Regions from separate parts of the Psychrobacter sp. AOP30-A2-5 genome, predicted to be linked through region 2. Evidence: predicted binding sites of a transcription regulator. Region 2 holds the regulator's gene; the other holds the start of a gene.
What was found. The regulator PhoB, encoded in region 2, activates phosphate uptake and scavenging genes when phosphate is short. The targets are predictions, from matches to a motif close to TGTCATNAANCTGTCATAA.
Positions count from the first base shown of each region.

Region 1: a site for PhoB is predicted at 1,612-1,630, ahead of pstS (phosphate ABC transporter substrate-binding protein PstS). Genes of this name have one in related genera too.

Region 1 covers NZ_JBQSXK010000010.1:15,861-20,298, reverse strand. The annotation lists gene thiC (phosphomethylpyrimidine synthase ThiC) at 1-1,019, opposite strand, end outside; TPP riboswitch at 1,268-1,410, opposite strand; gene pstS (phosphate ABC transporter substrate-binding protein PstS) at 1,703-2,866, shown strand; gene pstC (phosphate ABC transporter permease subunit PstC) at 3,063-4,016, shown strand; gene pstA (phosphate ABC transporter permease PstA) at 4,108-4,438, shown strand, end outside.
Region 2 covers NZ_JBQSXK010000022.1:3,939-8,376, reverse strand. The annotation lists gene ACT3S4_RS12415 (M23 family metallopeptidase) at 163-765, shown strand; gene phoR (phosphate regulon sensor histidine kinase PhoR) at 762-1,865, opposite strand; gene phoB (phosphate regulon transcriptional regulator PhoB) at 1,946-2,650, opposite strand; gene dtd (D-aminoacyl-tRNA deacylase) at 2,807-3,262, opposite strand; gene asd (archaetidylserine decarboxylase) at 3,375-4,211, shown strand.

The DNA of each region.
Region 1 (4,438 bases), on a different contig from region 2:
TCTGCTTGCTCAATGAGCGTATCGCGGAATATCTCCCACGTTAAATCTTCTGCCACGCCATTGACTTTTTCGAGTGCTTGATAAATAGGGACGGTACCAATCGGCACTGGCGAGTTACGAATCAGCCATTCACGCGTTTCATGAATATGGTTACCAGTGGATAAATCCATAATGTTGTCTGCACCCCAACGTGTTGCCCACGTCATTTTAGACACCTCTTCATCGATAGAAGAACCTAGTGCTGAATTACCGATATTGGCATTAATTTTCACTAGGAAATTACGCCCAATAATCATCGGTTCAGATTCTGGGTGGTTGATGTTGTTTGGGATAATTGCGCGACCTGCAGCCACTTCACTCCGCACAAACTCAGGGGTAATAACGGTCGGCGTATTGGCACCAAAGCTTTCACCGTCATGTTGACGCATATCGGTCAACTCATGCTGCTTTTGCGTTTCGCGAATGGCGATGTATTCCATCTCAGGGGTGATGATGCCGCGGCGTGCATAGTACATCTGCGTGACGTTGCCAGCTTTGCCATCGACATCTTTGGCGCGGCGAGGTTTGTCGATATGAGCAAATCGTAGATTGGCAGTACTGATATCGCGGGCGCGTGCCACTCCGTATGAACTAGACAGTCCACTTAATTGCTCGGTATCACCGCGCTCAGAAATCCAACCTTCACGCAGCTTTGGTAAGCCTTTGGTCAAATCAATCTCGACGTTGGGATCGGTATAAACGCCTGATGTGTCATACACATAGAATGGTGGGTTCTGTTCCCATTCGTTCTCAGAAACGCCTTGTATAGGGGTGGGGTCAAGGGTGATTTCACGCATGGGTACTTGAATATCAGGACGTGAGCCTTCTATATAAACTTTACGGGAGGCGGGGAGTATGCGGTGTAAATCGCGAGCGTCTTCTTCGAAACGAGCATCACTGGCACTGCGGTGAGCAGGGGTCTTTAACGCGTCTGTCTTAGAAGGTTTTTGAGAAGGAGAAGTGGCTAATAAATTTGTCATATGCTGTCCTAGCGTGTTGGTTTTTGAACAAAAGCAACACCGCCAGTAGCTGCGGGGGTAGCATTTGTAATCCAGACAAATTCAGCTTATGAGCATCAGCCTACGACCAAACAATATAGTCACGGATGATGCTCATCAAACGTTGGACGCAGCTTTATATCAGTCTTCACTACTTAACAGTACATCACGCACATTAAGGGAGTAATGAGGATAAAAAAGGCATTTCTACGCGTCCTTTGCCATAAATAACAAAGTGCTTAAGACTTCCCTGCGTCGGTACTAACCGCATCAGGTTCGGCGGGTGATCTCTCAGCGAATGTATAAAGGCGACTACTTTAATAAAGCAAGCTTAAAAGTAAGCCGATAATACACCGCACCCCGAGTCTGTCAGTGTTGTAAATCACCTCAATACTAACAAAGTTCTGCAATGAGGGCTAATGATATTTAGATGAAAATATCAGGCTTTGAGTTTGAGGTTCGATGTTTTTATGAGAACGACTCTAGAGTACCAGTGATTGAAATCACTTGATATTACTGAGCTGTAGATAGCTTATCTAAATATTATGTAAAGCGAATGGAAGATTCTGGAGGTTGTCATTAAACTGTCATAAAGATTTGGCAAGATAGCACGCATGTCACAAACAATGCTTTTTTGTATCGTTGTTAAACTTTAGGAGTCCTACATGCGTTATTCGTTATTAGCAGTGGCCGTTAGTTGTACATTAGTGCTTACGGCATGTAATAAATCGACTGAAACGACAGAGCCAGCTGCGGATAGCAGTAGCGCTGTCACCACCACTGAAGCAACCACTCAGACAACATCTGCTTCTACAACAGGTTTTAAATCTGCTGAGAATATCGCTATGAATATCACGGGTGCAGGGGCATCGTTTCCGCAGCCTATCTATGCTAAATGGTCTTACGACTACAACGCTGCTACCGGTGGTCAAGTCAATTACCAGTCGATTGGCTCTTCTGGTGGTATCAAACAAATCGAATCAAAAACAGTCGATTTTGGGGCGTCTGACGCGCCGATGACGCCTGAAGAGCTAGACGCAGCAGGCTTGATTCAGTTTCCGACGGTTATCGGTGGCGTCGTGCCAATCGTCAACATCGATGGTATTGAGCCAGGCGCGTTGAAATTAGACGGTGCAATGTTGGCAGACATCTATTTGGGTAAAATCAGTAATTGGAATGACCCTGCCATCAAAGCCATGAACCCAGATTTGACTTTGCCTGATGCCGCTATTACGACGGTATTCCGCTCAGACGGTTCAGGGACAACGTTTAACTTTACGGATTATCTAGCCAAAGTCTCGTCAGACTGGAAAGACACAGTTGGTGTTGATAAAACAGTCAAATGGCCAACGTCTGCGACTGGTGCAGGTGGTAAAGGTAACGAGGGGGTTTCAAGCTACGTAAACCGTATGAAAAACTCTATCGGTTATGTGGAATATGCTTACGCTAAGCAAAACAACATGTCACATACTGCATTGAAAAACGCTGCTGGCAACGTCGTTCAGCCATCTGCTGAGACATTTGCTGCGGCAGGTGATATCGACTGGTCACAGCAAGCAGGCTTTTATAAAGTCATCACCAACTCTGAGACTGAGCAAGCATGGCCGATCGCTGCTGCGACTTTTATCTTGGTACATAAGCAACCAGAGAATCCTCAGCAAGTGGCTGGCGTGCTGAACTTCTTTGATTGGGCTTATACCCAAGGTGATGACGATGCCATGGCACTCGATTACGTACCATTCTCTGATACGGCGGTTGCCTTATTCAAGGAAAAATGGAACGAGGTAAAAGGCAGTGATGGACAGCCTGTTTATAAGCCTGCTCAGTAACCTGTTTCTGCTAAATATTCTTTAATACCTTGTCAGTGCTTTACTAATCCCTTTCGAGTTATCCTCTCGAATAACTATTCTCCGGTAGTTATTTGAGAGGTTTTATCACAGAAAATTTGATGACAAGTTTGTTGTGATAAAACCGAATGAATGCTTCTACTATTTTGACTTGATCCTATTTAATGCTGAGACACTTATGAATGATTTAAGGTCCCAACTGGCTAAACAAAAGCGCTATGACTTATTGTTTGTGAATGCCACCAAGGCTTTTGCCATACTGGTACTCTTATCGTTGGGCGGCATTTTAGTCTCCTTGATCATCGGAGCGTGGCCGAGCATTCAAACATTTGGTCTTGGATTTTATACCAGTAATAACTGGGATACGGTCGCCAATGAGTACGGGGCGCTAGCACCTATCTATGGTACGTTGGTGACATCTTTTATCGCGATTTTAATTGCTGTACCAGTCAGTTTTGGTATTGCGATATTTTTGACTGAAATGTGCCCAACCTTCCTCAAAAAACCACTTGGTATTGCCATTGAGTTATTAGCGGGTATCCCTTCTATCATTTATGGTATGTGGGGATTGTTTGTCTTTGCACCTTTCTTCGGTGATCACATTCAGCCATGGTTTATCGAGCACATTGGCCCACTACCTATCATCGGTAAGTTGTTTACGGGCGCGCCAATGGGACTGGGTATGTTTACCGCCTCGCTAGTACTTGCCATCATGATTATTCCATTTATCGCCGCCACCATGCGCGATGTTTTTTCGGTCGTGCCAGACCTGCTCAAAGAGTCGGCATATGGCATGGGCGCGACGACTTGGGAAGTCATGTTCAAGATAATTCTGCCGTATACCAAAGCTGGCGTGGTTGGTGGCGTGATCTTAGGACTGGGTCGGGCATTGGGTGAGACGATGGCAGTGACGTTCCTCATTGGTAATGCCTTTAACATCAGTCCGAGTCTGTTTACCTCAGGTGTGACCATTACCTCAGCATTGGCTAACGAGTTTGCCGAAGCGTCGAGTGAGCTACATTTGGCGTCTTTATTACATTTAGGCTTAATCTTATTTGTCATCACCTTCATTGTGCTATCTCTAGCAAAACTCATGCTTATGCGCATGGATCACAAGGCAGGCAATCGGTAGTCGTTTGACAATCTCGATAGGTCTTTTACGGATTTATTGGACGTCGATAAACATTGATGGATATTGATAAAAGATATGGGAAATAAATAGTATGGCTGCTAACAATGCGATCAATGCACCACTACCGACTCAGCCAAACAGCGCTAACCGCTACAACCAAAGTCTTTATAACAAGCGCCGTTTGACCAACAAGTTAGGTCTAGGCTTTGCCATGTCGGCGATGGTTTTTGGACTATTTTGGTTGTTTTGGATATTGTTGACGCTCTTTGTTGAAGGCTTTCAAGGTATTGTGCAGCTGCCTATTTTTACTGCTGATACACCGCCACCGATGAGTGCGGGCGGGCTGCGTAACGCCATTGTCGGTTCAGTAATGCTCGCGTTTTCAGGATTGTTTATCGGTGCGCCTATTGGTCTTATGACCG
Region 2 (4,438 bases):
CAACATTGGTATTTTATGTAACGTTTTAAAAATACGTAAACTTTAAAAGAAACGTTATGTTTATGGGGATAAAAACTAGAGATAACAATGGCATACAAAGAATAGATAACTTCACTTATATAATATCAATTGAAGTCCATTTAAAAAACTGAAGAGAGATAGATGCCAGCAGATGACAGTAATCCACAATTAAAGCCAAAGAAAAAGCCAACCTTTTTAAATCGTGTACTCAGTGTGCTTATTAAAGCGGCTGTATTGTTGATGCTATTATTTGTATTTGATAGGCTCTTACCCAGTATCAGCCAACAAACTCAGTCATTTGTGATGGCAAAATGGCAACAGCTCAGTTTATTACAGCAGGAACTACCGACGGAAAACAGCTTACCCAGTCCACTTCCAGAGCAACATCTAACAGATACATGGGGCGCTGCACGCAGTCAAGGTCGCAGTCATGAAGGTATCGATATCTTTGCCGCACGAGGCACACCAATACGAGCCACGACACAAGGCATCGTCAGCAAAGTTGGTGAAAATACGTTAGGCGGTCGTGTGGTGGTGGTGGTTGGACCAGGCAGCGCAGGGCATTATTATGCGCATTTAGAAGATTATGCAGATATTAGTCCAAACGACTGGGTTAATGCCGGCGATATCATCGGCTACGTCGGCGACAGTGGCAATGCAAAAGGTACGCCGCCACATGTACATTACGGTATTTATATCAGCGGCAGTGCAGTGAACCCCTATCCACTTTTACAAAAAGATTAGGGTACCGCAGCTGATCTAATGTGGGCAGCTGGAAATACCATACTGAACGTCGAGCCTACCCCTTCTACTGATTCAATTTGTAAGTTAGCCTCATGCTGATATAAAACGTGTTTAACGATTGCCAAACCTAGCCCTGTGCCGCCAGTCGCCCGACTACGACCTTTATCAATACGATAAAAACGCTCCGTCAACCGTGCGATATGCTCAGGTGCAATACCAATACCGTTGTCTTCGACGGCAAATCGGCAACCTTCTGACGTTTTTGTCCAACTAATGGCGATATTACCGCCCTTGGGCGTGTATTTGATGGCATTAATCACCAGATTAGAAAGCGCGCTATTTAGATACATCTCTGAGCCATACAGTCCGTCATAAGTATCTATCTGCAAGTGAATGGTATGCCCATACTCTTGATTGTACGCTTGCGCATCATCATAAACATGGGTCAGCAGCTTGGTCATATCAATATAACTGAGCTCATGGGTTTCTTCGATTTCGATGCGAGATAACAGCAATAAGTCATTCACAATTCTATTCATACGCGCAGTCTGTTGGCTCATCAGCTCAAACCCGCGCTTCCAATGCGGCGGCATATCTGGCTGATCCGAAAAATTTTCTAGATAGCCCATCATGACGGTCAATGGTGTGCGTAACTCATGCGAGACATTCGCCACAAAGTCGCGGCGCATCTCCTCCAAATGATGCAAGCGCGTCACATCATAAATGATAAGCAGCTTCTCATCACCAAAAGGCGTGAGCTCACATTTCAGATAACGCTTGGGCGCGCGCCACGAGACAATGTGCACACCATCCTGAGCACCATCGTTAGGGTTGGTCGTCGCCTGATAATACTGACGAAATTCAGGCGCACTAATAAAGTCAAAAATGCACTTACCTTTATCTGACAACTGTAACAACATTAAATCTTCGGCGGCCTGATTCCACCATTCAAGCCCATCATCGTCATTGAGCAAAACCACCGCATCACGCAATGCACGTAGTGCGCTTCTAATTTTTTTGAGTTGATCCGTTGTATTCTGCTGAGTTGCTAGCAGTGACTTATTTTGTTGGTCGCCTTGAGCCGATATTAGGGTGTTCATCCATCATCCTTATCACTATTCGCCGTTTTTCACTGTGCTGCGATTAACATACTGCTTTTATAGCGAATAAAAACCGTCAGTTAAATTGGTTCAATAAAGCTAGAAAATCGATAGCCTGTCCCACGCACTGTCTGTATCAACGTATCACATTGATGCGGTCGTAATAATGTCCGCAAACGTTTGATATGCACATCAATGGTTCTATCTTCGATATATACATTACCGCCCCATACTTGGTCTAGCAGCTGCGTCCGCGTATAGGCACGCTCTGGATGACTCATAAAAAATGCCAATAATCGATATTCCGTAGGCCCGACATCAACCACTTTACCAGCCGCTGTCACTCGCTGACTTTTGGGATCAAGGCTCAAATTGCCGATTTCGATAGGTTTATCACTATTGAGCGCGTTACTACGCCGCAATACTGCTTTGATTCTGGATATCAACTCACGTGTCGAAAAAGGCTTGGTCATATAATCATCAGCACCAGCATCAAGGCCATGCACCTTGCTGTCCTCTTCACTTTTAGCTGTCAACATAATGACTGGTATCTCAGCGAGTAGCTCATCGTTTTTGAGCAATCGGCAAAAATCAATGCCACTTTTATCACCGGGCAGCATCCAATCTAGCAAAATCAGCGCAGGGCGGTGATCGACCACTTGTTGGTGCGCCTCAGATACATCCGCTGCCTGCAGACTATCAAATCCCGCCATCTCTAGCGTCATGACGATCATTTCACGAATCGCAGGTTCATCTTCAACAATCAAAATTTGCTCATTATACATACGGCATTCTCAGTGTTAGAGGACAACATTTAGCTGACAAAAAAGGCGATAAATGCTCGCCTGCTGCTCCCTATTAAACGGGGTAATTATGACAGTTTAATGACATTCGACTTTTAAGCGGTTCATAAGTCTCGTGACGGCTAATGCTTGGTTTACTCAATTTACTTCTAACAAGAAATTCAATGGCCCATCATTGACGCTCGACACTTGCATATTGGCACCAAATTGACCAGTTGCCACGTTTGGATATTGCGTGTTGGCATAAGCGACCAATTGCGCAAACAACGCTTGCGCCGCATCAGGTGCCATCGCACCACCAAAGTCAGGGCGACGACCCTTGTCTGTTTTTGCCATTAGCGTAAACTGTGATACCAATAACAGTCCGCCACCAACTTGCTGGACATTTTTATCCAGTTTGCCGTACTTGGCAGGATCATCATCATTGTCAAAAATACGATAGGTGAGGATTTTATCCACCATTCGCTGTGCGCTTGTTATGTCGTCATCAGGCCCTAAACCAATATAAGCCAATATGCCTTGCTCAATCGTACCAACACACTGCGCATCGACGGTGACACTAGCATGGCGTACGCGCTGTATAAGTGCTTTCATTTATAGATTCCTTACCAATTATGCCCATACAATAATACGCCGTCCATGATAAAATACGGCCATTCTCTTGCTTATTAATTATTACATTACACCCTATTTTGGTAGCCTCATTATGAATGTATTCACTACTTTACAACAGCTTGTCCCGCAGCAGCAACTGAGTAAAGTTGCTGGGCGCCTAGCCGCTAGCCGCCATCCTTATGTCAAACGCACGTTTATCCGTAGCTTTGCCAAAGCCTACAACGTCAGCTTGGACGAGTATGAGCGCCAAAGTCTCAACGCCTATGAGAGCTTTAATGACTTTTTTACTCGTGAGCTAAAAGAAGACGCGCGCCCTATCGACATGACGCCTCATGGTATCGTCAGTCCTGCCGATGGTATTATCTCGCAGTTGGGTCAAATTGACGACCATAAATTGCTCCAAGCAAAAGGTCACTATTATGACGTTGGTCAACTGCTTGCTGACAGTGAAGATGGCCGCTATTTTGCGGATGGGAGTTTTGCGACGGTTTATCTTGCCCCTAGTAACTATCACCGTGTACATATGCCCTTCGCTGGCACTCTGACCAAAACCCGTTATGTACCGGGTACGCTGTTTTCGGTCAACAATACTACGGCGGCGAACGTGCCAGACTTATTTGCGCGTAATGAACGCTTGGTTTGTCTGTTTGATACAGCATATGGCAAAGCAGCGGTGGTGATGGTTGGGGCGATGATTGTCGCTGGTATCGAAACAGTGGCGACTGGCAAAATTGCCCGCACTGATGATATTCAAGAAGCTGAGCACAATATGAGCTTTGAAAAAGGCGATGAGCTGGGTCGTTTTTATTTAGGCTCAACCGCAATTGTCATTCTACCAAAAGGAGCAAAAGCAGATTGGCAAGACAGTATGAAAGCCGATAGTGTGGTAAAAATGGGACAGCTACTGGGTGTCGCTAACACTCCATAGGCAAGTGATTTAACGACTCAAAAAAGCTCAGTTCAGCATCCTAATCTATGTTGAACTGAGCTTTTTATTATGGGTAATTATCTTATCGCAACATATTAGGGCGTGTCATCAATTAGCACATGAATACATTTAGTGGTCTTAAAATAGCTAAATTTTGCTAAATATCGTCAGAAATTTTGTCAATATGTTCATATTAACGGCAATTTCTTCCTTGTTTATCTACAATT